2 regions of the Paenibacillus sp. RRE4 genome follow, and region 2 is predicted to be linked to the other one. Evidence: riboswitches for the same ligand, from Rfam matches in the RefSeq annotation. Region 2 holds a riboswitch; the other holds the start of a gene.
The links. A riboswitch is a leader RNA that binds a small molecule or an ion and turns the genes downstream of it on or off. The one in region 2 is predicted to bind cobalamin.
Positions count from the first base shown of each region.

Region 1: linked by a shared signal. The riboswitch ahead of cobJ (precorrin-3B C(17)-methyltransferase) and the one ahead of nikB (nickel ABC transporter permease) in region 2 are both predicted to bind cobalamin.

Region 1 covers NZ_JAUZUT010000002.1:198,350-213,950, reverse strand. Annotated here, with positions in the region: gene Q9R46_RS18000 (DoxX family protein) at 1-64, shown strand, start outside; gene Q9R46_RS17995 (pirin family protein) at 386-1,087, shown strand; gene Q9R46_RS17990 (hypothetical protein) at 1,134-1,472, shown strand; gene Q9R46_RS17985 (spore germination protein) at 1,682-3,280, shown strand; gene Q9R46_RS17980 (Ger(x)C family spore germination protein) at 3,285-4,484, shown strand; gene Q9R46_RS17975 (hypothetical protein) at 4,477-4,698, shown strand; gene Q9R46_RS17970 (GerAB/ArcD/ProY family transporter) at 4,755-6,035, shown strand; gene Q9R46_RS17965 (uroporphyrinogen-III synthase) at 6,167-6,997, shown strand; cobalamin riboswitch at 7,274-7,462, shown strand; gene cobJ (precorrin-3B C(17)-methyltransferase) at 7,807-9,744, shown strand; gene Q9R46_RS17955 (sirohydrochlorin chelatase) at 10,023-11,351, shown strand; gene cobK (precorrin-6A reductase) at 11,348-12,118, shown strand; gene Q9R46_RS17945 (precorrin-8X methylmutase) at 12,200-12,850, shown strand; gene Q9R46_RS17940 (cobalt-precorrin-5B (C(1))-methyltransferase) at 13,522-14,676, shown strand; gene cbiE (precorrin-6y C5,15-methyltransferase (decarboxylating) subunit CbiE) at 14,639-15,601, shown strand, end outside.
Region 2 covers NZ_JAUZUT010000006.1:30,813-46,413, reverse strand. Annotated here, with positions in the region: gene kdpA (potassium-transporting ATPase subunit KdpA) at 1-856, shown strand, start outside; gene kdpB (potassium-transporting ATPase subunit KdpB) at 1,001-3,094, shown strand; gene kdpC (potassium-transporting ATPase subunit KdpC) at 3,200-3,766, shown strand; gene Q9R46_RS22500 (histidine kinase) at 3,809-6,142, shown strand; gene Q9R46_RS22495 (DUF4118 domain-containing protein) at 6,160-7,776, shown strand; gene Q9R46_RS22490 (response regulator) at 7,777-8,478, shown strand; gene melA (alpha-glucosidase/alpha-galactosidase) at 8,599-9,897, opposite strand; gene Q9R46_RS22480 (AraC family transcriptional regulator) at 10,126-10,962, shown strand; cobalamin riboswitch at 11,062-11,256, shown strand; gene nikB (nickel ABC transporter permease) at 11,453-12,391, shown strand; gene nikC (nickel transporter permease) at 12,392-13,228, shown strand; gene Q9R46_RS22465 (ABC transporter substrate-binding protein) at 13,247-14,854, shown strand; gene Q9R46_RS22460 (ABC transporter ATP-binding protein) at 14,857-15,601, shown strand, end outside.

The DNA.
Region 1 (15,601 bases), on a different contig from region 2:
GGATTATCTGTTTAACCGACAAGGAGCTACACGTCAGAACAGTCAACAAAATGTGAGTGCTTGATCTGCATCATAGGGAAATGTGGCATACGGCGTGGAGTATAATTAAAAGCATGCTCTAAAGAACCAAAGAAAAGTGTAACTTAAATTATAGAAGCGCAGCATAATTTCTGCGACCAAGCTCTTTGCTTACCGTCCGAAGAGGTAACGATAATTGCCGAATCGGACGGACAAGTAAAGAGCTTTTTGATATGGAAAAGGACTCCTCGCTTTTTTGGTTTGGACGTATTACCTTAACATTTGATATAATGAGAATAAGTATGCTACTAAGAAAAATTAAGAAGATAATACACGAATATTAACTATTATGAGGAGGCTCAGCGATATGATTAAGGTTATTCCATCCGAAGCACGTTCCAGCTTTGACCGTGGCTGGTTGCGAGGGAGTCACAGCTTTTCCTTTGGGGAGTACCAGGACCCGGATAACACAGCTTTTGGGCCTATGCGGGTAGCTAATGATGATGTCATCGCACCAGGTCGCGGTTTTGGGGCACATCCACACAGTGATATGGAGATTGTATCCATCGTGCTACATGGCAAGCTGAGACATGAAGATAGTCTGGGTAACGTTGCCGTAACAGGCTTTGGCAGCATTCAGCGCATGTCGGCAGGAAGTGGCGTCATTCATACGGAGCATAATGCCTCGGATACCGAGGAGGTTAGACTCCTCCAGCTGTGGTTTATGCCACATACGAAAGGGCTACAGCCATCTTATGAAACGACTTCTTTTGATACAGCTGCCCTGGAAGGGGCTCTTGTGCCTGTAGCATCATCGGATGGTGGGCCGCGGGTGGCCACGGTTCATCAAGACATGACGATTTACCTTGGGCGGTTATCCAAGGGCATGACGCTTGATTATGAACAGAACGAAGGTCGCCGCATGTACATTTTCTCCATTGAGGGCAAGCTTGGCCTGCAGCATGAACATGTGCTCTATACAGGAGATACCGCACGTGTGGAGCAGACTTCTTCTATGAAGCTGGAAGGGCATGAGGATACGTTTTATATGTTGATTGATTTGCCTTAATAAGAATAAGAACTCCCACTCCAAGATCAAAGGAGGAACGATACGTATGGCACAACAGGAATGGTTCATGGTAAAACACGGGGTGACCGGGCGTGGGCTAGCGAACAGCAAGACGGATGCAGCATTGTCTTATCGCTTTCAGCAGGAAGGAACAGGATACCTGTTCACTGTAATGGGACTTGATGAGCAGACTGCCTTGAAGATCATCGAGCTGAGACAGGAGTTAAACGTATTTCGTTTCGTACAGCGCAAAGACCGTCCTCTGACAAAGCACTGGTATTATGTTGATGGCGACCGCGTAAAATATGACAGCGACCGGCGCATGCTTACCATCTATGCCAAGTCCGAAATTCAATATATACCTGATGACTATTTTGCAGACTAACCGATCAGGACGAGCGTAAGATCTGGGGTTGTTATTCTGTTCATGGTGTAAGTTTTGATTTAAATGTATGGTTCAGTTTTCAAGTTGATCGTTTCGATCGTTAAGTCTTCCCTTGAGGAAGGCTTTTTTTTGTAAAAAAAGACCACATAATTCCCTGCCTTCTGGCACAAGCTACCTTGTATAAAAACCAAGAATGGAGGGGCGGCATAATGGCGGATAAATCATCAAAAGGTAGCGAAAAGTCCAGGAGTTCAGCATCAGCGACCGACAGCGGCAAATATGTACCCTTGGGACTGCCGTCCCCGCCTATTCTGAAACAACCGATCAGTGCCGTACATACAACTCAAATCCAGGCGTTAAAAGAAATCTTCTCGAACTCTTCGGACGTAGTGTTCCGCAACGTTATGATCACACCGGAGGTTCAGGGGCTTCTCGTGTATGTCGAGGGCATCGTGAATTCGGCTGATATTCAGGAGCATATGCTACGCCCGCTTATTCGAGGGCTGATCCAGCAACGTACAGACGAGCCCGATGTGCCGATTGATGATACGCGAATTGAATTAACGCAGGTCAAACGAGTTCAGACCTGGGCTGCCGCGACCGAGGGCGTGCTCGCCTCATCGGCCTTACTGGTTATGGACGGAAAAGCCGAAGCTTGGCTATTCAACGTGAAAGGTGGGGTACGTAGAGGGGTAGAGGAGCCGCAGACGGAGTCGGTGATCCGGGGGCCTCGGGAAGGATTTACGGAGACGCTGCGGGTTAATACGTCTTTGTTACGTTTCAAACTGAAGACACCTGCGCTAAAAATGGTAAGTATGACGCTGGGCTCCGACACCAAAACGGATGTCGTTTTGGTCTATCTGGAAGGGGTCGCTGATCCCCAATTGATTCAGGATGTCAAAAAACGTCTGGAGAAGATTGAGATCGACGGTATTCTGGAGAGCGGTTATATCGAGGAGCTTATCGAGGATAACCCGAATTCCCCGTTTCCACAGATGCACTATTCGGAGCGCCCGGATACAGTCGCCGCAAATCTGCTGGAAGGTCGATTCTCTATCATGGTGGACGGAACGCCGTTTGCATTGATTGCTCCCGTGACAATGTGGCAGATGTTACAGGCTAGTGAGGACTATTATGAGCGATTCTTCATTACAAATCTGATTCGCTGGATACGCTTTTTGTTTGTATTTATTGCGTTGTTCCTGCCGGCTCTGTATATCGCCATTACGACCTTTCATCAAGATATGCTACCAACTACACTGATTCTCAGCATTGCTGGTGCCCGTGAAGCCATCCCTTTCCCGGCACTCATTGAAGCGCTCATTATGGAATTATCTTTTGAAGCGCTAAGGGAAGCCGGGGTCAGGTTACCTAAAACGGTGGGGCAAGCAGTCAGTATTCTCGGTGCCCTTGTGATTGGTCAAGCTGCCGTGCAGGCGGGTATCGTCTCTGCCCCGATGGTTATTATCGTATCGATGACGGGTATTGCATCCTTCACCATTCCGCGCTTCAACTTTGCCATTACCGTAAGGCTGTTACGGTTTCCGATCATGCTTCTGGCAGGCATGCTGGGATTATACGGCATCGTGATTGGTCTAGTGTTGATTTCTGTACATCTGACACAGATGACATCTTTTGGTGTACCTTATCTGTCAGGGGTGAGTCCATACCATAAGAAGGATACCAAAGATATTTTGGTCCGGGTGCCTTGGTGGAAAATGATTAATCGTCCTTCGACCGTGCACCGGGATCGCAAACGTATGGCTAGAGATATTAATGGTTCGCCCGAAGCAGAGGAAGGATGGTGATTCCATGCGGTTTCTTATGAAGTATAGGGCTGTCATTTCGTTGATCCTGTGTACATCTCTGCTTGCAGGTTGCTGGGACCGCGAAGAGATTAATGATATTGCGTTTGTCATTGGTATTGCTGTTGATAAAGAAGGGAAGGATTACCGGTCTAGCCTGCAGATTGCCCTCCCTGGACAGTCGGGTGCTTCGGGCAGTGAAGGTGGCGGCGGAGGAACGAGCGGAGATAAACCGTGGTTTATCCTCTCTAATACGGCTCGTACACTGCGGGGGACATCGCTTGAGGGTCAGAAGTCACTCTCTCGCCGAATTTATTATGCTCATCGCCGCACCATTCTTATTGGAGAAGCATTAGCACGGGAGGGAGTTGCCCCGATGCTTGACCTGTTCACAAGATATCCGCTTAACCGCTTGTCGGCATTGCCTGTTGTCACCAGGGGTGAAGCGCATAAAGTTATAGACACGGATGCACCGATTGAGAAGTTCCCTTCCGAGATGGTGCGTGAATTATGTTTTCTTAACACGAGGAATCCAAGATCCCTTAAAACATTTATAGACTCGATTCTGGATGAAGGAGTGGACCCATTTCTACCTATCGCATCCGTTTCAGACAATGTACCACAGGATTGGAAGGGCGCCGTAACCAATATCAAACTGGACGGCTTGGCTATTTTCAAAAAAGACAAGCTGGTGGGCATGATGGACAAGGCCCCTGCCGATGCTTTGATTCTTGCCATGGGTGAAGCCAATGAACCCGAGGTCATGATTAAGGCCCCGCGGGGAGAAGGGGACCTGTTCATTAAATTGAACGAGAACAATTCTTCGCTGCATCCCAAGATTGTGAATGGCAAAGTGAGTGTAACCATTCGATTGTATGCCAAAGGGGTCATTGTGGATAACGAATCCGATTACGGTGACAGGCGTGAGAAAGAAATTTTAAATTTAAATGAGGCTGTGCATCGGAAGATTAAAGAGGATATTGAGGAAGGCGTAGAGCTGGTTCAACACAAATTCAAAGCGGACATTCTTGGCATCGGTCGTTCTATCCACAGACAATTACCGAAGGAGTGGGACAAGATTAAGGATCGTTGGGAGTTTCTCTATCCGGAGGTTCAGGTAACTGTGGAACCGCATGTCATTATTGAGAATGTCGGTATTGTCAATAAACCGATTGGAGTCGTAGAGGAGGACATTATACATGATTAAACCGCTACTGTACACTTATCTGGCAATGGTAATCGGGGTGCTGATTATGGATTTCAGGCATCTGAAGCAGGCGGCACCTATCAATCGATGGTTATCTTATGTCATCATCGCGGTTGGAACAGGGATCTGGTTTTATGTTACAACGTTGAAAAAAACCGTGTTTGTATCCGTATGGATGAGTCATATTATTCAACGTCTGCTACCAATGCCTTGAGGATATGGCTTATGTCATCTTAGTATGCAAGAAACTGGTACGGAAGGAGGGACAGGATGATTCAGAAGGTAACGCACAGGCAAATGGTCTTGATGCTCATGTTGCTTAGTATTACGGGTACATTGCTGCAACCTCATACACAAGCTATTTTTTACGCAGAACAGCATGCTTATCTTTGTTACATACCGGTTGTGCTGATTATGTTTACATCGATGTGGATGCTCAGCCGTGTCCAGCGGCGTTTTCCGGATAAGGATCTGTTTGAATCGTTAATGACACGATTCCCCTTTCTCGGAAGATTGGCCGGATTGATGTACATCGCGTTTTTTTTCTTTGTATTTGCGAGAGATATTCGGTTAACAGGGGATTATGTGAGTATTACATTGCTGGAAACAACACCAATATCTATTATTGTGCTTACGTTGCTCATTATGGCTATATTTATCGTGCGGGGCGGTTTGGGTTCTCTGGTTGGCATGGTGGAGCTGTATGTGGCTCTTTTTTTGTTAAACTCCATCATTGTGCCGTTTATGCTAATTCAGCAGATCAATCTGGATAACCTGAAGCCCTATTTCGATGTTGACCTGGCGGGTGTGGGCAGGGGGAGCTGGTATCTCTTTTCGTTTTATGGAGAGATGATTGCTCTGCCCTTTGTGATGAGGGGAAGTGACTTTCGAGTGAAATCGATTTTCACTGGCAACATCGTCACGGCACTACTGATGATGCTTATTGTCATCGAAACCATTACATCCATCGGTGTACCTATTGCTTCGAGGCTGGTGTATCCATCGTATGAGCTGGCAAGACAGTTGCAGATTAGTGACTTTCTGGATCGGTTTGATCTGGCGCTTGCCGCAGCAACCTTGCCGTGTATCATAACCAAGATTGCATTTGACCTGTATTTTGTGTGCTGGGGATTAAAACGCATGATTCCCAAAGTGTCTGGTAAAGTACTAACCGGACCCATTGCGTTGCTCGGTTTTGTATGTGCGTTCTGGTTTTTCCGCAATGCGATTCAGCTGAATCGGTTCACTCGGGAATGGACATGGGTTGCGATTGTATTTGAGGTGCTGTTTCCAATCGTATTCTTTCTATTTCTTCGTCCACGGAAAAAGGAGGCTGGGCATGCCCCGAACTCTGAATCGGGAGAGAGGGCATCCAGAGGCAAACAGCAGGAAGCAGAACAGAAGCAGGAGCAGGCATCTGGTGAATCAGATCACGCTGAAGGGAAGACAGAAGGCAAGTCAGAGGAGCAGTCTGGTGATAAGTCAGCGGAAAAATCTATAAAGAAGAAAGGTAAAACATCCCATGGCGGCGGTAATCTGCAGCCTTCCTGATAAAAACCATAAAAAATCGTTATAGCTAAAGAGCTCGGAAAGCAAGCAGGCATGGTTTCCCTCCGTACAAGGAGCCTGTATACTGTAGTCAGATTGGTGAACTTTCGGCTTAATAAACGGGGGGAACATAAATGGCTCAACATTTGGCAGGGGTACGTGTGGCGTTAACCGGACCGAGAAAGTCCAAAGAGATGTCTTTATTGGTAGAGAAGATGGGAGGAATCCCGCTTGTGCGTCCTGCGCAAGGCACAGTGTTTCTGGATGACCGTAACATTCGAGATGGACTGGTTTCCTGGATCTCTGATCCGCCGGAATGGGCTATTTTGACGACGGGCATGGGGCTGGATGCTTTGTTCGACATGGCTGAGGACATGGATATAGCCGGGCAACTTCGGGATGTATTGGCTGGATCATGCATTGCGGCTCGAGGGTACAAAACAGTGAATGCACTCAAGAAACTGAAGTTGACACCACTTGTACGAGATGATGATGGTAGTACAGATGGATTGATCCGTGAATTTGGTTCACATGATCTGACAGGCAAAAAGGTGATGTTGCAGTTGCATGGGGAGACTGCCCCCAAGCTGGTTCGCTGGTTAGAAGAACAAGGGGCTATTGTGCGGCAGGTGTTGCCGTATCGTCACGTACCGCCGGAAGAGACAGAGCTGGAGCAACTGCTGAATGAAGTAATTCAGCATAAGTTAGATGCGGTGGCCTTTACAAGTGGGCCGCAGGTTCGGTTTTTGACGGAATATGCGACATCTCAAGGGAAGCTGGAGCAGATGCTAACAGCTTTCAAGGAAGGGGTAGTCCCGGCCTCTGTTGGTAGAGTTACGGCGAACGCGATGCGTGAGGAAGGTATCGAAGCGCTGGTTGTACCAGACGAAGAGAAGATGGGAGCGCTCATCGTTGAACTGGGACGTTATTTTGCCGCGAATCCGGTGGGTGTCCGCGAAGATTAATAAAGGCAGATCGTGCAGAGATATTTAGATGTTCGGAGCAAGGCCTCAATGTGAATATTGAAAGATTGCGACATAGCCGTATGTAGAATAGAAGACGCAATTTGTATACAGAGGAGTATTAAGTTTAGAAGAAATCACATCAGGTATCTGGTGGATATATAAAGGTTCTGATCCGTTTTTGCGGATCGGGATCTTTTTTCATTTTTATCCAAAATTAATGGTTAGGACAATCTTGAGAAGCGTGGACATTATTTCCTGACCGATGGTATGATGAAGACAATATGAAAGCAGCAAGGTGCTCTTGCATAAAGCAAGAGGTAACAGGGAATCGGGTGCAAGTCCCGAGCGGTCCCGCCACTGTAATGGTGAAGCGTTTTCCATGAAAGTCACTCGGTACAACGGGGAAGACAGGAAAGAAAGCTAATGATCCAGAGCCAGGAGACCTACCTTGCGTGTGTCACCAAACCCTTCGCGGAAAGGAGTGGTGTACGATAAGTTCGGGAAAGGGACAAACCGTGGGTTGTCCTGTGAGGCTCTATATGGGCTATTATGGCTGTATGCAATTCCTTATTATGGAATGTTACAGGCCAGATTTCCTGAGTGTAAGTACATGCATATCTCATCCGTGATTAGGATGGGATTTTTTTGTTTTTTTGCACAGGAATGAAGTTAAAGTTACCTGGTTGAGCAGAAGGAATGATGAGTGACAGGGAAATAAAGTGAAAGAGCCCCATCTATATCGGGGAACTTTTTAGATAAACAAGGTTGGGGCGTTAATCGTATGACAAGCGGAGTGAGGGGGAAAAGGGATGCAAAAGCAAGGCAAGTTGCTGATCATCGGTTTCGGTCCAGGTGCGATGGAGCACATAACCAAACGGGCACTGGATGCATTGCAGGAAAGCGAGGTCATCATTGGATATAACACCTATGTGGATCTGATCCGGCCTTTGTTGAATGGACAAGCCATTGTGCGTACAGGCATGACGGAGGAAGTCAGCCGGGCACAGGAAGCGGTAAGACAAGCGGAAGCAGGCCACATTGTTGCCGTAATCTCCAGTGGGGATGCCGGGGTATACGGTATGGCAGGACTTGTATATGAGGTGCTGATCGAGCAAGGCTGGAAGCCGGATACAGGCGTAGCTGTCGAGGTTATTCCTGGCGTGTCGGCTATTCAATCGTGTGCTTCCTTGCTGGGTGCGCCTGTTATGCACGATGCATGTACGATCAGCCTCAGCGATCATCTGACACCATGGGAAACCATTATTCGGCGGGTTGAGGCGGCGGCATCGGCTGATTTTGTTATTGCTCTGTATAATCCCCGCAGTGGACGGCGTACACGCCAGATTGTAGAGACGCAAGAGATGTTGCTTCGTTACCGTGATCCGAAGACACCGGTCGGCTTGGTCAAAAGTGCATATCGGGAACGTCAGGACGTGGTCATGACTACGCTGGAGGAGATGCTGAATCACGATATCGGTATGTTAACCACCGTGATTATCGGCAATTCCTCGACCATGATGTACGAAGGCCTCATGGTCACCCCGCGCGGATATCAGCGGAAATATACGCTGAACTCCGCGGAACAGCCGCTCAGGCCCCATGAGCGGCTACGCACCGAAGCCGAGCCATGGTCGCTCGGCGCGCAAGAAGCCCGCGCTGCCGCCTCCGGCGAGGCAGCGGGCAATAGCACGGCCCGCGATACGCAGGCCGTGCCGCCGGCGGAGCCAGCCCTGCGCGGCGCCAGCGCCGGAGCAGGCACGGCTCCGCAAGGGCAGCCGCCCGCAAGCGCATGGGCGGCGACCCCGCCTGCGGCAAGCCTGGCGAGCGGTGCTGGCACCGCCGTGCTTGCCGCAGAGCGGCCCGCGTCCGCGGCGGCAGAGGCCGCACCGCGCGCTGCCGCTGCGGCGCCACGCGCCGGCGCAGCCGAGCTCGCCGCGGAGGCGCTGACGCGGCTCGCGGCAGGCGGTGCGCTCGCGGGCGAAGCGGCAAGCCGCTGGCTGGACGCATCGGCGTCAGGCCCGGCAGCCGCGGGCGCGCAGGGCGCGAGCAGTTCAGCTGTGCTTGGCGCAGCCGCTGCTGTGCCCGTGCCGGGGCGCAAGGCGCCGCTCTTTGAGATCGGCGTGTCGCCCGGCGTGGGCAACAAAAAGTTCACCGCCACGCAGATGGCCCTGCTGGCGCAGTGCGCAAGCGAGGACGGCGAGCTGGAGTATACGCCGGAGCACCAGATCATTCTGAGAGTGCCGACGTTTGAACCGGATGCGCTGGTAGACGAGCTACGCGCAGCGAACTTTATCGTGGTGCCGATTGGGGACGTGATCAAGGTCAAAGCCTGTGACTTCTGCAACCTGGAGAAGGACGACGCGGTGCCGATGGCTAACCATCTGCAAGAAGTGATCGGCGGATTGTCTGCTCCGAAGGAAACGAGTGTGGCGTTAAACGGCTGCGGGATGGCTTGTTACGGAGCAGTGCTGGAGGATATCGGCATCGTGTACCGCAAGGGCGGCTACGATCTGTTCCTTGGCGGTAAAAAGTTTGGCCGCAATGCACATCCGGCTCAGCCTGTAGCAGAGGGCATTCCGGGTGATCAGATCGGCGGCATTGTGGAGCGCATTGTTGCGGAGTACAAGGAAAAGGGACATCCGAACGAGCGGTTCCACAAGTTTTTCAAACGCGTAGGTGTCATTCAAGGCTTCCGTCATGTGGATGCGCCAGTCACCGTTGAAGTGAATCCGGTTTGCGGTGACTAAGAAGTGGAATTGCATGGTATGTATGGGTCAAGCCTGAAAGTCCACTTAAGCATCAGAGGCAGGGTCATCTACGGAGAATGAGTGGTCACAACACCAAAAAATAAACGAAACACAATCCTCGGCTGAAGCCCGGCTGATATAGATAGATAAGACATGCAAAGTTGAACCCATTGCAGAATTAGAAATAGGTTATACCTTTCTTCCTTGGAGCCGAGTGGAGAGCCTTACGAATATGAGAAATCCGATCTACGGATCGGACAGAGGAGGAAATATAGAAGATGGATGCCATTTTGTTGGTGGGACACGGGAGCCGTGATCCCGAGGGGAACCGCGAGTTAAAGGAGTTTGCACGTGAGGTCGCTGAGCAGGCACCGGAGAACACACTGGTGGAAACCTGTTTTCTGGAATTAACCAGACCGAGTATTGCGGATGGAGTTACGGCTTGTGTAGATCGAGGCGCGACACGCGTCGTACTCGTACCGATTATTTTATTTGCAGCGGGACATGCCAAGATTGATATTCCGAATGCGATTGATCGTGCCAAAGCACGTTATCCGCAAGTGCAGTTTATTTATGGGCGTCCGATCGGTGTGCATGAAAAAGTCGTGCAAATTATGCAAACTCGTCTGCAAGAGGCGCAACCTGTACGTGTTGCAGCTCAAGGTGAAGGTGGAACAGATACAGCAGTTGCAGTGGCCGCTCCGCCTGCTACGGTTACTGATGAAGAGACCGCTGTACTTGTGCTTGGACGGGGAAGCAGTGACCCGGATGCCAACAGTGACTTTTTCAAAATGACCCGTATGCTGTGGGAGAAGCTACCGTACAGATGGGCGGAAAGCAGCTTTATCGGCGTAACCCAGCCTTCTTTCCCGGATGGATTGGAACGTTGCCTCTTGCTTGGTGCGAAAAAAATTGTTGTCATGCCGTATTTCCTCTTTACCGGTGTGCTGATTAAACGCATTGATGAGATGACGGCCGAATTTGCAACCGCGCATCCGGATATTCAAGTCGAAATCGGTGGTTATTTCGGTTTCCATCCGAAACTGGTCGAGCTGGTGCTGGAACGTGCGCATGAGGGGTTATACGGACGGGTTACAGCCAACTGTGACAACTGCCAATTCAGACTTGAAGCAGCCAAACATCACCACCACCATCACGACCATGACCACGGGCATGACCACGATCACGACCATGATCATCACGACCACCACGACCATGATCACCATGATCATCACGATCACGGACATGACCATGACCACGGGCACGATCACGACCATCATGATCACCACCACGATGATCATAGCCACAGTCATGGACACGACCATCAGCACGAAGGTCAGCATGTCCATAGTCATGATGATGAGCATGAACGTCATGATCATAAGCACGACGGTGGGTACTCCGAGCTGGCGGCCGTTACTCGTGAGGCGACACTTGATTTCCATCATGACCATGACGAAGAGCTACATCACTCGCATCATGAGCACGATGGACATCGGAGCAAACAGCAGCACAATTTAGCAGGAGCAGAAGGAAATGTACAGCAGCATTCATCCTCTTCTAAGGCACAAGTGGCATCAACTTCCGAGCAGGTGAAGCGTTCATGATCCTCATGTTATGCGGTACCAGTGATGCACGCGAACTTGCGATCCGAATCCAGCAACAAGGACATAACGTCCTGACCTCGGTTGTGACCGATAGCGCAGCCCAAAGTCTGACCGAAGCCGGCTTACCTGTGCGGACGGGCCGATTGACCGTAGAGGCGATGGTGCAGTTGATCCGTGAAAAAAACACCCCTGTGCTTGTAGATGCGAGTCATCCTTTTGCCGAAGAAGCCCATGCGAATGCCATGGAAGCCGCGAAACAGGCGGGCATCCCTTACATTCGTTACGAACGAACCGGGCTTGCTTATGATGACCATGAACTATTACATGTCGTGTCATCTTATGATGACGCAGCACTCAAGGCCAAAGAGCTGAAAGGCTCCGTCATGCTGACGACAGGTAGCAAAACGCTACAAATCTTCACCAAGCACCTGCTTGGTGATCCGGATATACGACTTGTTGCACGCATGCTCCCCCGTCTCGACAATATGGAGAAATGCGGTGAACTGGGCGTAGAGCAGCGCAATATTATTGCGATGCAAGGACCTTTTTCCCGAGAAATGAATGAGGCACTTTACAAGCACTATGCAACAACGGTGATGGTCACCAAGGAAAGCGGAAAAACCGGAGCCGTGGACGAGAAGATCCAGTCTGCACTGGAGCTGGGCATTCATGTTGTGCTGATCTCACGTCCAGAGGCGGAGTTTGGCACGGTGTTTGATCATTTTGACGGTGTATTGCACGAGCTGAAAGGGATTCTGGGGCAGTGATTTCCCTGATAGGCTTAATTTGAATAACGCAACTTTGAACGGCTTGATTGTGAATATCGAAAGAAGAATGGAGTGATTCGGGTGGATTTCAAAACAGAGTTTAAACCGCTGACCGTGCAACCTCAGGAAATTGAAGGTAAAAGTTTTGAGATGATTACGGAGGAACTGGGGGAGCACCCGTTTACCGATGAGCAGTATCCGGTCGTACAGCGTGTCATTCATGCTTCGGCTGATTTTGAACTGGGCCGCAGCATGGTGTTTCACCCGGATGCAATACAGGCAGGTATCGCCGCGCTACGCGCAGGCCAATCTGTTATTGCAGATGTGCAGATGATTCAGGCAGGCGTGAGCAAGGATCGTATCCGCGGTTTTGGCGGCGATGTACATGTACATATTTCCGATCCGGATGTGATGGAAGAAGCCAAACGCCTCAACACTACTCGTGCGATCATCTCGACACGCAAAGCAACCCAAATGTATGACGGGGGCATCTACGCTATCGGTAACGCGCCAACGGCGCTGCTGGAGTTAATTCGTCTTGTCAAAGAGGGCGAGGCCAAGCCGGGGCTGATCATCGGCATGCCGGTAGGTTTTGTATCCGCGGCCGAGTCCAAGGACGAGCTACGCAAGCTGGACATTCCTTTTATCACCAACATCGGTCGCAAAGGCGGCAGTACAATCGTTGTGGCAGCACTTAACGCAATCTCGTTGATGGCTGTGAAGGCAAATTAGGCCAAATAACGTTATCTGTGATCGTTAGCGCTTAGTCGTGGGTGTAACAGGTGTCAAAGTAAACGAGATCCTTAGCATGCGAGTCACCAGAGATTGGGGTTCCGCTCCAGCAACTTCTAACGATCACCAGGGAGCTTATTTAACGTAAAATCAGTCTTTTGAAATTCTAACGATCCTGAGGAACGTTATTTCGCTCAAAACCACTCGAAAGCGCTGGAAATTGCACCATTTTGGTGAAATAGCGTCTCCTGAGATCGTTAGAATTCCAGCGAGGGCAAATTAGGCCAAATAACGTTATCTGTGATCGTTAGCGCTTGGATATACTTGTAGTTGCTATTAAGTAACTGAGATGGTTAATGCGTGGGCCACCAGTGGTATGAGTTTTGTCTAGCAACTTCTAATGCTACGAATGATTATTGTACGGTCGTTAGCGTGCGGGGACGGTGAGTGCAAGTCTAGTCCAGCACCTTCTAACGCTCTCCAGTTGGTTCGTTTACATTTACTAGCGCCACAGTTGTTAAGTACAACTAAAAATCAATGAATCAACAATTCATACAAGACTAAACAACAATGAACAATCAACAATCAACATCAGCCAACAGCCAACAGCCACAGTCAACATAAGTCCAACCAACAAGCGAGCATCTAGAAAGGACGGGAGGTTCAAAGCCATGGAAAATAAACGCATGAAGAGCGGAGAAGCACCGGACCCGGATAAACCGATGCGTTCCGGCTTTACGACCGGGGCGTGTGCTACGGCGGTTGCCAAAGGCGCGACGCAGCTCCTGTTAACGGGGCATATTCCTGCACAAGCCGTGGTTTCCTTGCCCGCCGGCTTTGACCACTCGTTCGAGCTGATCGAGCAGGAGCTGATGACGGACGGTACAGCAACCTGTGCCACGATCAAGGATGCCGGGGATGACCCGGACGCCACGCATTTGGCGAAAATCATTGCCCATGTTTCCTGGCGGGACGAGCCGGGGGTAGAGCTGGATGGGGGTATCGGTGTCGGTCGCGTCACCAAACCTGGATTGCCCGTGCCCGTAGGCGAAGCAGCCATTAATCCCGTGCCGCGGCGTATGATCACCGAAGCCGTGACCCAAGTGCTGACCGAGCATGGCACCGCGAGAGGGGTGCGAGTAGTCATCAGCGTGCCGGACGGCGAAGAGATTGCGAAAAAAACGCTCAATGCGCGGCTTGGCATTCTTGGCGGCATCTCCATTTTAGGTACACGAGGTGTGGTCGTTCCGTTTTCTACTTCGGCGTACAAAGCCAGTGTAGTACAGGCCATTTCCGTCGCGCAGGCTTCCGGCTGCGAGCATATTGTGCTGACGACAGGTGGCAGCAGTGAGAAATATGCGATGAAAATGATGCCCGAACTGCCGGAAGAAGCCTTTATTCAGATGGGTGACTTTGTCGGCTTTGCGATCAAGCACGGGAAACGGCTGGGCATGAAACGCATCAGTCTGGTCGGGATGCCGGGCAAATTCGCCAAAGTGGCTCAAGGGGTCATGATGGTGCACTCCAAGAGTGCGCCGGTGGATTTTGGATTTCTTGCGTCCGTGGCTCGCGAGACCGGGGCCGGCGATGAACTGGCGCAAGCGATCGAGGAAGCCAACACGGCGACTCAGGTGGCGGATATGATGACCGAAGCGGGATATTTGCCTTATTTTGAAAAGTTATGCCTTTATGCCTGCCAGCACTGTCTGGAACATGCGGGCGGCGGCGTAACGGTGGAAGTGGTGCTGGTCACCATGAAAGGAATGGAACTGGGGAGGGCAGAAATCAGTGAACTCGAACACAACAACTGGAGCAAAGAATCGTAACATCCGCATTATTGGCGTAGGCGAAGAAGGGGCAGCCGGACTTACAGCAGAGAGCCTGAGTTTGATTCAGGAGGCTGATGTGCTGGTCGGCGGCGAGCGTCTGCTGCAATTTTTCCCGGCTTTTGCGGGAGAGAAGCTGGTGATCAAGAGCAGTTTGAGTGACCTCGTTGCGAAAATAAAAACGTTGCAGGACACGCACAACATCGTTGTGCTCGCCTCGGGGGACCCGCTGTTTTACGGCATCGCCGGGTATTTCGCGCGCAAGCTCGGCCCGGATCAGCTGGACATCCGGCCTAATCTCAGCTCGCTGCAGCTGGCATTCGCGAGGCTTGGCGAGAGCTGGCACGACGCCGTGCTCGAAAGCGTGCACGGTCGCCCGCTCAAAGGCCTCGCCCAGCGCATCGATGGCAAAGCCAAAGTGGCGCTGCTCACGGACGAGCACAACAGCCCCGCTGCGATCGGGGCGTACCTGCAACAGTTCGGCATGACCGAGTATGATGCCTACGTTGCAGAGAACCTGGGCGCGGCAGACGAGCGTGCCCGCCACTACACCCTGGACGAGCTGGCAGCGGCTGAGTGCAGCCCGCTGAACGTCGTCATTTTGTTGCGCCGCAAAGATGCACCGGCGCCGCGCAAAGGCTTCGGGTTTGCAGATGAGGAATTCCATCAGCGCAAACCCGAAAAAGGCCTCATCACCAAGCGTGAGGTCCGCGCGTTCAGCTTGTCCGAGCTGAAACTGGGCGAGGACAGCATCGTGTGGGATATCGGCGCAGGTTCGGGCTCGGTGGCGGTGGAGTGCACGCGGCTGGCGCCGCGGGGCCAGGTCTTCGCCATCGAAAAGAACGAAGGTGACCTCGTGAACATCGAGGCCAACCGTGTCAAATTCCGGACGGATTTTACCGTCCTGCATGCCAAAGCGCCAGCG
Region 2 (15,601 bases):
GGTGAACAATCGGAAGCAGGGCTGGGCGTTGTTTGCCGCAATGGGAGTTCTGTTTCTAGTGATGCTGACGACGGTATTTGTTTCCGAGTATCGCGGAGTGCCTGCGCTGGATGCGAATGGATTACAAACCAACATGGAAGGTAAAGAGGTCAGGTTTGGCATTCCCGAATCGGCTCTGTTTACGGCTGTAACTACGGCGGCAACGACGGGGTCAGTGAACAATATGCATGAGTCACTTACTCCGCTTGGGGGATTGGTTTCTCTTGCTCAGATGATGCTAAACAATGTATTTGGCGGCAAGGGTGTAGGTTTGTTGAATGGTCTGCTGTATGTGATCATTGCGGTCTTTATCTGCGGGTTAATGGTCGGCCGGACACCGGAGTTCCTGGGCAAAAAGATCGAAGGCAAAGAGATCAAGCTGGCCTGTATCGCGCTGCTGATTCATCCCTTGATTATTCTCGTGCCAACCGCACTCGCTTTAATAAATCCGGAGGCCGTGGCTTCCATTTCCAATGGCGCTACACATGGGCTAACCGAGGTGTTGTACGCTTTTGCCTCAGGAGCGGCCAATAACGGATCGGCTTTTGCCGGACTGAACGCCAACACGGACTTTTACAATATCGCTATAGGGATTGTGATGTTGCTAGGAAGGTATATCTCGATGATTGCGATGCTGGCGATAGCGGGTTCACTTGCTGTGAAACGGGTTGTCCCGGTTACCACAGGAACGCTACGGACGCATACACCGCTATTTGCAGGCATTCTGGTCATGATGATTGTGGTCGTAGGCGCGCTGACATTTTTCCCTTCGCTGGCTCTTGGTCCTATTGCGGAGCATTTGGCGATGGTGCGATGAGCGGCAGGTGAACGATGCGAGATGGTGATGGCTGAAGAAGTGGCAGGCGAATAAGCCAGCGGAGCGACAGCGACACACCCAATAAATATGGAAGCACGACAAAGGATTGAAGTAAGCACGTATAGTATGGAGGTGGCATTCACAATGAATGCAGTGGAACGAAACAAAGAACAAATTCATCAACGCATCAACCACGTTCAGCATCATCCCGGGTCGAAACGATCTTTAAATAAATCCATGTTGCTCCAGGCCATGCGAGATGCATTCAAAAAACTGAATCCGATGGTCATGATCAAAAATCCAGTCATGTTTATCGTGGAAGTCGGCACATTCATTACGTTGCTATTATGTATTGATCCCAATCTATTTACCGCTTCGGATGCAGGGCGAGGATACAACGTGGCTGTATTTTTCATACTGCTCTTCACGCTGCTATTTGCCAATTTTGCTGAGGCGCTGGCTGAAGGGCGGGGCAAAGCACAGGCGGACACCCTGCGTAAGACCAAATCGGATACGATGGCCAGTCTATTGCAGAAGGATGGAACTGTAAAACAAGTCGCTTCGACTGAGTTGAAAAAAGGGGACCTCGTCCGTGTGGAAGCCGGGCAACTCATTCCAACGGACGGTGAGATAATCGAAGGTTTGGCCTCTATTGATGAATCGGCCATTACAGGGGAGTCCGCCCCGGTGATCAAGGAAGCCGGCGGCGATTTCTCTTCAGTCACTGGAGGTACACGGGTGACCTCTGATTACATCATCATGCGAGTTCAGACCGATCCCGGCGAATCGTTTCTGGATCGAATGATCTCTCTCGTGGAAGGCGCACAGCGTCAGAAAACGCCAAACGAGATTGCCTTGACTACCCTTCTTGCCGTATTAACGCTAATCTTCCTGATCGTCATTTTGACGATGGTCCCTATGGCTAATTATCTCGGTATCCGGCTTGATCTGGCCACCTTGATTGCGCTGCTTGTCTGCCTGATTCCAACCACGATTGGCGGCCTGCTGTCCGCCATAGGGATTGCTGGTATGGATCGGGTGACACAGTTTAACGTGCTCGCCATGTCAGGGAAAGCGGTGGAAGCGGCTGGCGATATCGATACGTTGATTCTGGACAAAACAGGCACGATCACATACGGCAACCGGATGGCTTCTGAATTTATTCCGGTTCAGGGCGTGACTGTACCTGAGATGACACGGGCGGCGCTTCAAGCTTCAGTGCGAGATGAAACGCCAGAAGGTCGTTCTGTCGTTGAACTTGCAAGTAAGCAGGGGCAGAGCTGGGAGGAAGGCAACTATACGAATGCCGATATTATTGAGTTTACTGCGGAAACACGCATGTCTGGGCTGAACTTGAGTGATGGAACAAAAATTCGCAAAGGCGCGGTAGATGCAATCAAGCGGCATGTAACCTCCGAAGGTGGACGTGTACCGGGTGATCTGGACGAAATCGCAACACGGATTGCAAAGGCCGGGGGGACACCACTGGCGGTAGCGATCCATAACCGAGTCTATGGTGTGATTTATTTGAAAGACACCGTGAAACCCGGTCTCAAGGAGAAATTTGCCGAGATGCGTGCCATGGGTATCAAGACAATAATGTGCACCGGTGATAACCCTCTGACGGCAGCGACGATCGCACTGGAGGCGGGTGTGGATGATTTTATAGCGGAAGCGAAGCCTGAGGACAAGATTGCGGCGATCAAAAAAGAACAGCAGGAGGGCAAACTTGTCGCCATGACCGGCGACGGCACCAATGATGCTCCTGCTCTGGCACAGGCCGATGTGGGCCTGGCGATGAATTCGGGAACCATGGCGGCCAAGGAAGCGGCCAACATGATTGACCTGGACTCTGACCCGACCAAGCTGTTGTCGGTGGTCTCCATTGGTAAGCAGCTACTGATTACCCGCGGCGCGCTAACCACCTTTTCCATATCCAACGATATCGCCAAGTATTTTGCCATCATTCCGGCGATGTTCATTCTCGCCATGCCACAGCTTCAGGCACTGAACATTATGAATCTCTCTTCACCGCAATCTGCAATTCTGTCCGCACTGATCTTTAATGCGATTATTATTCCGTTGCTCATTCCGATTGCGATGAAAGGCGTGAAATATCGTCCGATGTCTGCCGAACGGCTGCTGAGCCGCAATGTGTTCCTCTATGGTGTTGGTGGTGTAATTGTACCGTTTATCGGCATCAAGCTCATTGATCTGGTTTTGTCAGGTCTGATGTAAATGACATTGTAGCTGTGATGTACAAGTGTAATGTCACTCATGGTGATGATGACTTGGTCGGCCCTTTTTGAATAAAACATTAAATCCATTCAGGAAGTGATTTGTATGAAGATGTTTATACCCGCATTGCGGTTGTCTGTTGTGCTCATGCTAGTCTGTGGTCTGCTCTATCCGCTCGTCACAACGGGGGTGGCCCAGTTGCTGTTTCCTTCACAGGCAAAAGGCAGTCTTATCATTCAAGATGGGAAAATCATCGGTTCATCCCTGTTAGCGCAGGAAGTGAAATCACCGGGATTGTTCCAGCCTCGCGCTTCAAATGCGAAATATGATCCGACCGCATCGGCAGGGTCTAATCGAGCGGTGGCATCTCCGGAATACATTGCAGAGATGAACCAAAAGCTGGCTACACTCCGCCAGGAAAATCCTACTCTGCCGCAACAGATCCCTGCTGATCTGGTTACGGGTTCCGGTTCAGGGCTTGACCCGGACCTGTCTCCTGAAGCGGCTATGGCCCAAATCCCGCGGATTAGTCAAGCGACAGGACTTAGTAAGCAGAAGTTGACTCAACTCATTCAGGATCATATACAAGGCCGCCGGTTAGGTATATTTGGGGAGCCTCGTGTGAATGTGATGGAGCTAAATCTGGCACTCACTACAGCACAGAAGAAGTAGAAGTGGAGTTCATTATAGGAAGGAGAGGAGGAGAGCGACAGCATGGAGGGCAGCTTCAAGCGGAAATCGCCGGAAGAGATGTTGCGCATCATTTCGAAGCTGCAGGAGGGCACGTTTAAAATCTACATCGGCCCGGTCAGCGGTTCAGGTAAAACGTATCATATGCTCAGAGACGGCAATCATTTGCGTGAACAGGGCATAGATGTCGTCATATGTGCAGTCTCCACGATGAGAAGACCGGAAACGGTAGAACAGCTCGGTGAGCTTGAGCGTGTACCCAGCATCCACTGGATTCGGAGCAGTGACGGAGCGGAGATGAAAGACTTGAATCTGGATGCATTGTTAGTTCGCAATCCGGAGGTTGTTCTGGTCGATGGGTTGGCACATCGAAACCGGATAGGGGCAAGACATGTAACGAGACTGGAGGATATCCGTTTTCTATTGCGTCACAATATCAGTGTCATAACTACCGTGAATGTGTATGAGCTGGAGGGGTATACCGAACTTGCCAGACAGCTCACAGGAATTAAGGTGGCACATACCGTGCCGGCAGACACACTGGAACTGGCGGATGAAGTGAAGCTGATCGACGTTACGCCAGAGACCATTTTGAGTCGTCTTGCGGAAGGTCACCTGCAAGGGCACGGGGGTATGGATATTTTTCGCCATGGTAATCTCGGGATTTTACGTGAGCTGGCACTGAAACTTGTTGCAGAAGGGGTTAACGAGTCTTTACGTGAACATCGCGAGGAAATGGGCCTTCCGCACGCAACAGGCATTATGGAACGTATTCTTGTCTCCGCGCAGTACCACTGGAACGGTTCGATCTACATTCAGCGCGGACAGCAGATTGCCCGTCGATTGAACGGGAGCTTGCATGTCGTTGTCTTCCGTCCAATGAAACAGCCACTAACGAAGGAAGCTACGGTATTTCGCCGCAGTATGATGAAACTGGTGGAGAAGATCGGCGGGCACATGGAGGAGCTTCCGGTCATCCATCACCGCTATATCCCGGCAACATTGGCACAGTATGCGATCAGACAGGAGATTACCCGGATCGTTATGGGACATTCGCGGCGTACAAGCTGGCAGGAGTTATGGCAGGGCTCTCTCATTAACTCGTTGCTTCGCAAACTGCAAGGAGTAGATTTACTACTGGTTGCAGATCGGTCGGCGCAAGAGGGCGAACGGGTTGTGCCGACAAAAGTAAGTGAAACGGAACAGAAAACCTATCGCAGACTCAGTGAGCAGGAGATAGAGGAACAGATTGGGCTGATTCGGCGTGGTACATTCAAAATTTATATTGGAGCTGCTCCGGGGGTGGGCAAAACCTACATGATGCTGCGGGAAGGCAATGATCTGTTGCGCAAAGGCATCCATGTGCAAATCGGTTTGCTGGAAACCCATGGACGAGCGGACACGGTGGAACAAATCGGCTCCTTGTCCATCATCCCGCGAGCGCAGCGTGTGTATCAAGGCACATGCTTAGAGGAAATGGATACAGAAGCGATATTACGATTGCATCCCGAAGTGGTGCTTGTGGATGAGCTCGCGCATACCAACGTGCCTGGAAATGCTCGGCAGAAGCGTTACGAGGATGTGCTAAGGTTGCTGGACGCAGGCATATCCGTCATTACAACCGTGAACGTACAGCATCTTGAAAGTTTAAATGATGCCGTTGAGCATATTACGGGTGTTCGGGTACGAGAGACGGTACCTGATCGGATCATGCAATTGGCGGACGAAGTGCAGCTGATTGATGTTGCCCCCGAGGCCTTGCGGCAGCGCATGCGAGAGGGTAAAATCTATGCAAATGCCAAGGTGGAGCAGGCGCTTGCGAATTTTTTTAAAATGGGTAATCTGATCGCACTGCGTGAACTGGCTCTACGCGAACTTGCAGACGATGTGGATGAGCGGCTGGAATCGCAGCGAGCGGCGCGCACACTACGGGGCCCATGGCGCCGTGAGGAGTCGGTTTTTGTGTGTGTCAGCAGTGACCGTCACGCCGAGCGGTTAATTCGCAGAGGTTTTCGCATGGCTTATAGGCTGAAGGCATCCTGGCATGTCCATCATGTACACATCGGCACAGGCATGGTAATGACTCCAGAAGTGAAGGAGCACCTGGCTGGATTGGAGCAACTCACTGTGCGGCTGGGAGGTCATTTTCATATCCATCCAAGTGCAAGGTTGAGGGACGTGCCCGGCATCTTGGCTACAAAGGCTACGGAGGCGAAGGCGACACAACTGGTGGTGGGGCAGGCGAAGCGAGTGTGGTGGCTGAATGGCCATCGCGGCTCGGGATCGGTGGTGAACCAGCTTGTTCGTCTGTCGAGACATCGCGATGTATTAATCGTAGCCGATGATGATTATAAATAAAGCGGGTGGAATTGAATTTGTCTGAACATGAGGAAGAGGGCAAAGAACAGGAAAGCTTACAGGGAATCTCTCGCCAGAAAAGGGTTCCCGCCTATATATGGGTAACACTTGCCATCATCCTGTTAACTATACTGCTTCATATCATTGGTATGAGTGATGATCTGGTCAACGTTGCTCTGGTGTACCTGTTTCCCATACTGATCAGTGCTGTATATTGGGGAATGGGGCCAGCAATATATGCAGCGACCCTCAGCGTTGTTATGTTTGATTTCTTTTTTGTCCCACCTTATCTCAGTTTTACGGTGGAGGATTTGCGGTATCTTATTTCGTTTGGAGTATATTTGGCCGTTGCCATCATGACGGCAAGTCTCGCTGGGCGTTTACGGCAACAGCTGGATCGGGTTAAATCTCGTGAAGCCACAACGAATGCCCTGTATGATCTTAGTCGGCAGATCACTGCAATTACCGATCTGGATGCCCTGCTGGATAACATGACGAGCCAGATATCCCTTATGCTCGAAAGCCCGGCTGCCATATATCTGCCGGATCAGCAGGGTGAACTGAAGCTTTGGATGAAACAGGAACCTGCGTCTGAGATCGGGACAGAGAAGTGTACCTGGGGGAGTCATTCTTCGGAGCTGGCTATTGCGGATTGGGTCTATAAACAGGGGCAGATCGCAGGCAAAGGATCGCCAAAGCTCGGTGAGTCGGTGGGGCTGTATGTTCCGCTGCGCACAGAGAATCACATTCACGGTGTACTTGCCGTGCGCATGACTACCAATGAGCCGGAAAAGCAGCGGGAGCAACGCCAGTTGCTGGAAGCCTGCGGCAGTCTTGCGGCAGGTGCGATCGCCCGGGTGAAGCTGGTTGAGGAAGCACGCCTCGCTCAAGTGACCGCTGAATCGGAGCGCATCCGAACTGCGTTGCTGGATTCGGTATCCCATGAGCTACGTACGCCGTTAACTGCCATTATCGGTTCAGCTACAGGGCTGATGGAGAATGACAGTCTTTTTACACCCGAGGATCGAAGAGAATTAACAGGCAACATCCGTGATGGCGCGTTACGTATGAATCGTCTCGTGACCAACTTGCTCGGCATGGTGCGGCTGGAGAGCGGTATGCTGCAACTTAATCGCAAATGGTGTGATGTGGGGGATATGATTAGCGTTGTTTTGGCAAAAGTCAGAGAATTCAGCCCTCACCGTGAAGTTACGGTACAACTGCCGGAAGAGCCCGTCTTTTTTGACGGAGATGAGGTGCTGCTCGAGCAGGTGCTCGTGAACATCGTCAGCAATGCCATCAAGTATTCACCCGACGAGAGCATGGTGATCATAAGGGTTAAGAATGAACCGAGTCAGAGTTGTGTGACCTTCATCGTAGATGATCAGGGTGTTGGGATTGAGGAACCGGAGCGCACTCGCGTATTTGATAAGTTTTATCGCTCACCCTCCACGCAGCATATTACGGGAACCGGACTGGGACTTGCGATCTGCAAAGGCATTGTGGAGGTTCACGGAGGTACAATCCAAGCTGAGGGGAATCCGGATGGAGGAACAAGAATACGTATAGAGTTGCCTGTAGGAAGGGATGAAGTACCGCTTTCCTATACAGTGCAAGGAGAGGTTGGAGATTAGATGAATGCCGCATTAGGGGCTCGCATTCTGGTGATTGATGATGAGCCACAGATTCGCAAACTGCTAAAAGTGACTCTTCAGGCTCACCAATATGATCATTATGAGTGTGCTGACGGAGAGGAGGGTATTACCCAGGCAAGTGTGGTGCATCCTGATTTGATCATTCTTGATCTAGGTTTGCCAGGCATATCTGGCATGGACGTGCTTCACCGGATAAGGGAATGGTCTCAGGTGCCGATTATTGTGCTGACGGCAAAGGATCAAGAGGCCGATAAAATTGCCGCACTGGATGCAGGCGCAGATGATTATGTGACGAAGCCGTTTGGCATGGGTGAACTGGTTGCCCGAATTCGGGTGGCACTGCGGCATGTGGCCAAAACAACGGATGAACCCATTTTACGATTTGGCTCATTGGTTATCGATTTGGCTCTCCGGCAGGTTGAACTGGATGGAGAGCAGGTCAAATTAACGCCGACCGAATATGAGATGTTAAAGGTGCTTGCCTCGAATGCAGGCAAAATTATTACCCAGCGCCAGCTTTTGCAGCAAGTATGGGGTGCGCATCATCATGAGTCAGACAGCCACTATTTGCGAGTATATGTGGGTCATCTGCGTAAAAAGCTAAAGGAAGACCCCACCCGGCCATCCTATATTCAGACGGAGCCTGGGATAGGGTATCGTTTTCTGCTGCCTGCGGAGTGATTTGAAAAAAAAGTGAAAAAAAGCACCGTCCCTTCGATTTGGAGAGGCACGGTGCTTGATTTATATATTTTGGTCATATATCTTGGTTAAAATCTTCGTTTGTATGTCTTGATGTTTATATTATGAGAATTTTGGCAACCAATCGCCGTGGGCTTCAATCAAATCGTCACACATCGCCACGATGTCGTCCATGGACAGCTCGGCAGCGGTATGCGGATCGAGCATAGCCGCGTGATAGATATGCTCTTTTTTGCCTGTAATTGCGGCTTCAATGGTGAGCAATTGGGTGTTGATATTGGTACGGTTCAACGCTGCCAGCTGTGGCGGCAGGTCACCAATATACGTTGGGCTGATGCCCGAACCATCGACCAGACAAGGAACCTCGACACAAGCTTCGCGTGGCAAGTTGGTGATGAGTCCATTGTTCATGACATTTCCGCCAATTTTATACGGACGATCTGTCTCCATCGCTTCCATAATATGCGAAGCATATTCATGGCTGCGGGTATGTTGAATATTTTCACTCGCAAACAGCTTCTCCCGCATTTCCTTCCAATCAGCAATCTGGTTTACACAGCGGCGCGGATACTCATCGAGTGGAATGTTAAAGCGTTCGATCAATTCCGGGTAGTTACGTTTGATAAAATACGGATGATACTCCGCACTATGCTCAGAAGACTCGGTAACATAATAACCGAAGCGATGCATCAGTTCATAACGTACCATATCGTCATGGGTCTCCAGTTGTTTCTGTCTCGCGAGACGTTTGATCTCAGGATACAGATCGACACCATCCTTTGTTACTTCCAGAAGCCAGGCCATGTGGTTAATCCCGGCGATTTTGGCAACGACACCCGTCTGGTCAATTCCCAGCGTATCGAACAGATGAGGTACGCAGACTTGTACGCTGTGACACAGACCGATCGTTTTAATTCCGCCATGTACGTTCATGACATTGGTGAGTACAGCCATTGGGTTGGTATAGTTCAGGAACCAGGCATCCGGGCATACTTCCTGCATATCCTTGGCAAAGTCCAGCATCACCGGAATGGTGCGCAGGTTACGGAAGATTCCCCCAATGCCGAGGGTGTCGGCAATCGTTTGACGCAAGCCGTATTTCTTCGGAATTTCGAAATCGGTAATCGTACACGGGTCATATCCACCTACCTGGATAGCATTGATGACATATTTAGCTCCGCGGAGCGCTTCTTTGCGATCATGGTATGTTTTAACGGAACAGCGGCTTCCCAGCGACTGAGCCAGGCTTTTTAACAAACGCTCCGAGTCATTTAGACGTTCGGCATCAATATCAAACAAGGCCAGTTCAAAGTCCTGCAAGGCCTCCGTCATCATCACATCACCCAATACATTTTTGACAAAAACGGTGCTGCCTGCACCGAGAAACGTAATTTTGTTCATCTTCAAGTTCATCCTTCCCGAAAAAATGTTGTACCCCAACTATAGGCCGAACAGGCCCATATCACTATGGCTCAAACCCTTTCAAATATGGCATAATCCCATTTTTGTTTTCGTTTTCAGTAAGATTTCCTCTCTTCTACCTGTTATAATTTGTTGTATGTGTTGGTAGGGGGATACAAGAGCTCGCATTAAGATATCTTTAACCTCATCGTCGAAAGGAGGGGAAACATGAGTCGGAAAGTTGAAATGAATGTCGTCTCTGCCGGCTGGACGCAGATGGAACTGGTCTTGTTATTTTATGGTTGGGAGGCATGTGATCCTGCCCACTATTGGGGGCCGGGGGTGCGTGATTCATATATCGTGCATTACGTACATGAGGGTCATGGTACGGTTTATATGGGGGATCGGGAATATCCTTTGGGCGAGGGGCAAGGATTTCTCATTTTACCCGACACGGTCATTCATTATGAAGCCGATGAAGAGGAGCCCTGGACATATTCATGGTTTGGCTTCAAAGGTGTACAGGCGAAGGCTTTTATGCAACGTGCGCAGTTAAGCGAGGAGCAACCGGTGTTTACTGCTCATGATAAGAATATGATGGCAGCGCTGTATGACGAGATGCTTCAGGCTGGAACGAGCTCTGTTGCAGGAGGGGATGTGCTACATCAAAGCCTGTTATACCGACTTATGGCAGCATTAATCGCATCCTCGCCGATCAAAGAAGAAGAAAATCCGCTTCTTTCGACGAAAGAGACTTATATTCGGCAGGCTGTGCAGTTTATGGAGAACCGGTATAGCCAGCGTACTTCCATTCTGGATATCGCACAGGCGGTCGGGCTGGATCGAACGTATTTATCGGGGTTGTTCAAAGAGCGATATGGCAAGTCGTTGCAAGCCTTTTTCCTGGAGTACCGCATGAATCGCGCTGCGGAGTTGCTTCGTAACCCGATGCTGTCTGTGAGTGAAGTGGCCCACTCCGTTGGGTACACTGACCCGTTGCTCTTTTCCAAAATGTTCAAACGTGTGACGGGGGTATCACCCAAGGGTTCGCGAGTGCGAGATTAGCCGCATTCATGATTTTAAATTTTGAAAGAAAAGTTTTGAACATTATTCCGTATGCCGCTATACTGATACAGAAGTGTAACAGATACCAACTTTTAGTGAATTGAATACGTGGAACTTGGTGCTCTACCCGCTGGGGTAGAAGCTTAAAAGGGAAGTCCGGTGTGATGCCGGCGCGGTCCCGCCACTGTAACAGAGGAGTCAGGCAGCATATCCACTGGTCTGGAGAAGACCGGGAAGGAGCTGCTATGGCAATGATACTGGAGCCAGGAGACCTGCCAGGTTGGACAAACACAGCAGTACCCTACGGGAGATAGGAAGGTGTTTAAAGAGCATGATTTTTTCTGAAAATCTGTTTATTTAAGGCGTCCTTATCCCGTGAAACGGGAAAGGGCGCTTTTTTGGCTTGAATTGGCTTTTATGGAATGGAATGGGAATGGGAATGGGAATAAAGGCGGTACACGCGCATTAAACCGGGAAGGGCGTTTTAATATTGGGCAGATATATCGTTAAACGGTTATTACAACTGGTCGCCGTTCTGTTTGGAATCACCTTCCTGACATTTCTATTAACGTATCTGTCTCCTGGAGATCCCGCCAGACTGATGCTGATGTCCACCGGAGTAACACCTTCGGATGAATTGGTCAGACAGGTGAGGTCAGAGCTTGGGCTGGACAAGCCATTTCTGGTTCGGTATGGCACATGGCTGGGACAAGTAGTCACTGGAGACTTTGGTACGTCGTATAAATATGACCGTCCGGTGCTGGATGTGTTAACGGCCCGCCTTCCAGCAACGCTCAAGTTAACCGGGAGCGCGATGTTTCTGGTGATCTTGATTTCCTTTCCGCTCGGAGTTCTTTCGGCTGTACGCCGGAATCAATGGCTGGATTATGTGATTCGCCTGTTTTCGTTTGCCGGTCTATCCATGCCAAGCTTTTGGTTGGGAATGTTGCTGATGCTGGTATTTGGTGTGCAGCTGAAGCTGCTACCCGTTATGGGCAATTCCGGCTGGAACAGCCTGATCCTGCCTGCTGTCACACTGGCTATTCCACTGATCGCTCAATATAGCCGGCAGATTCGTGCAGTCATGCTGGAGGAGATCAGCCAGAATTACGTGGTGGGAGCAAGAGCGAGAGGTGTGAAGGAATCGATAATCATTTGGCAGCATATTTTGCCGAACTCACTGCTGCCGATCGTGACCCTTCTGGGCATGACAACAGGGGCACTACTTGGCGGAGCAACGATCGTGGAAAGTTTATTTGTATGGCCGGGGGTGGGCCAGATGGCGGTGGATGCCATTTTCACTCGGGACTATCCCCTGATACAGGGGTATGTGATCTGGATGGCTATCATCTATGTCACCCTGAATCTGATCGTGGATCTCTGGACACATCTGCGTGACCCGCGCATTCAACTGGATGTGGATGTGTAGATGATGATGAAGATTCGAGCATACCTGACACAACGCCGTTTATTTATTTTTTTGCTATCCCTGACCGCGGGATGGATCGTTCTGGCTCTGATTGCGCCGCTTCTGGCACCTCACGATCCACTTGCCACGAATTTTGCCAAAGTATTGCAACCATCCAGCTCCGAGTATCCACTCGGCACGGATCAGCTTGGGCGATGTGTCCTGTCCCGACTTTTATATGGAGCACGCACCTCTCTGTTGCTCACATTTATGATGATCGGTATTGTTTTCAGCTTAGGCGTAGCGGTTGGTGTCGTTGCAGGTTTTTTGCGAGGACTGGCGGATACGATGCTGATGCGATTGTGTGATACGTTGATGGCATTTCCGGGTTTGATTTTTGCAATTGCTGTAGTAGGAATGTTAGGGCCGGGGCTATTTAACACGGTGGTCGCACTGTCAGTTGTCTGGTGGGCAAAGTATGCACGGATGGCCCGAAGCCTAGTCATTTCTCTTCAGCAAAAAGAGTTCGTCGCTGCCGCCGCGTTCAGCGGTGCGCGTAAAATCCAGATCATCAGCAGAACGATTCTGCCGAATATGTTGCCCGCTTTGATCGTCATGGCCATGATGGACGTGGGTGGCATGATGCTGTCCATCTCGGGTTTGTCCTTTCTCGGACTTGGTGCACAGCCGCCTGATCCCGAGTGGGGAGCGATGTTAAATGAAGGTAGAAGATATCTGCAGACCGCGCCTTGGCTGTTAATCTATCCGGGGCTTGCGATATTTAGCACGGTTATCATTTTTAATTTGCTGGGGGATAGTCTGCGAGATGTGCTTGATCCCAAGAAAAATACAGTGTAACTGAAGGGAATGGAAAGCATGAGCAAGGTTCAAAAAACATGGTTGCTGGCTATCATATCAATGATGACTATTCTGTTGCTCGCGGCCTGTGGTAACGATAAAAATTCAACAACTCCATCATCCGATGCTACGAGGAAAAAGACAGGTGTGGATGCGAGTGGTGCGGCAGGTGGGACTGGTGAGGGCAAGAAAACACATCTGAATGTGGCCTTGTTCTGGCTGGGGAGCAGCCTTGATCCTGCGGAGGAATGGAATGGCTGGACGCTGACGCGCGCGGCTATTGGGGAGACGCTGGTTCAGTTTGACAAGCAGATGAAGATGGTTCCCAAACTGGCGGACAAGTGGGATCGGATCGATGATACAACCTGGCATTTTCATATTCGCGACGGAGTAACGTTCCATAATGGCAATCCTGTGACTGCGGATGCGGTGAAAAAATCAATCGAACGCTCTATCTCGCTGAATGAGAGAGGTCAATCCACACTGCCAATTGCGTCAATGACTGCCAAGGGGCAGGATCTGACGATCAAAACTACGCAGCCTGATGCCTCACTGTTAGGCAATATTGCAGAGCCTCTGTTTATTATTGTGGATACAAGTGCAGACACGTCAAAATTCAAGAGTGTGCCAATCGCTACCGGTCCGTTCATGGTTACAGGATATACGCCCGACCAGGAGATTCAGGTGAAAAAGTACGATGGATACTGGGGCGGTGCGGCTGATCTGGATACGATGACACTGAAATACATCAAGGATGACAATACACGGGCGCTGGCGCTGCAATCAGGAGAAATTGATGTAGCGAGTAACGTGGGACGCAGCCAGATGCCTCTTTTTCAGGATAAAACACAATATACGATTGATGAAATTCCGAGCCTCCGTACGCAGTTTGTGTGGTTTAACACGACTCATTCACTGCTAAGTGATGTAAAGGTTCGCCGAGCGATTTCTTACGGAATTGACCGCGATATGTACGCGAATACGCTGGTGGGTGGACAAGCAGCCAAAGGTCCGTTTACCTCTGCATTGCCTTTTGGGTACGACAAAATTACCGGATATGATTACGAACCTGCGAAGGCTAAACAATTGCTGGATGAGGCCGGATATAAGGATACAGACGGAGATGGCATTCGGGAAAAGGATGGGAAGAAGCTATCGTTACAACTCATCCTTAACTCAGCTTATGAATCCGATTCCGTTGTGGCTGCTGCGATGCAATCCCAGCTTAAAGAAATTGGGGTTGGGCTGGAGCTCACCTCATATGAGGATCTCACCGACCATCAGAAGAGCGGGAATTATGATCTGGCTCTGACAAGTATTAACACAGGCATCACGGGCGATCCGCAGTATATTCTCGACTTTTATTTCAAAACAGGCGCGGAGTGGAATGTTGGCGGATACAGCAATCCGAAGCTGGACGAGCTGATTGAACGTCTTCACTCGGAGTTTGATGTGGAGAAGCGTTATGCCCTTGCGGCAGAAGCGCAGCAGATCATCCTGGATGATGCCGCTTATATGTTTTTGACATATACGCCGATTAATATCGTCAGCAAAAGTGATGTCAAGGGTGCAACGATGTACCCGATTGACTTCTATCTGCTAGACCGCAACATTAAGGTCGAGTAGTCATGACGTCCTTGCGTGGGGGAACGACATCTTTGCTTGTTGAGATGAAGAATCTGTCTGTAAGTTATAAGGAAGGGGTTCCTTCCTTGCGGGATGTATCCTTTTCGATGAAGCCAGGAGAAATCATTGGCATTGTGGGGGAAAGCGGCAGCGGGAAGTCGACCCTGATCCGGGCTGTGCTGGGCCTACTGCCTGTAGGCGGACGATACACCGGAGGAGAGATTGTCTTTCGGGAGAGGGTGTTGCTGCGTGACTCGCAACAAGATTGGCAAGGGATGCGTGGCAAGCGAATCGCGATGGTATTTCAGGATAGCGGTTCGTATCTGAATCCGATTCGTCGTATTGGAAGTCAGTATGTGGAGACCATTCGTGCCCACTTGCCCATGTCTCGCAAAGAGGCTTGGAGATTGGCCGTTCACACACTGGCCCGTATGGGACTGGATGATCCTGAGCGAGTCATGCATGTCTATGCTTCCCAGCTTAGCGGGGGGATGAAGCAACGAACCGCGATTGCGATGGCGGCTACGTTGGAGCCGGAACTGTTGCTGGCGGATGAGCCGACGAGTGCGCTGGATGTTACGACACAAAACGAAGTGATGAGCCAACTGAGCAGGCTCTGTGCGGACAAGGGAACGGGCATGATGCTCGTGACGCACAATATGGCGGTTGCGGCCCATATGGCTGACCGGATCGGTGTGATGGTAGACGGCAGGTTGGTGGAACTGGGAGATACACTGCGTGTCATAT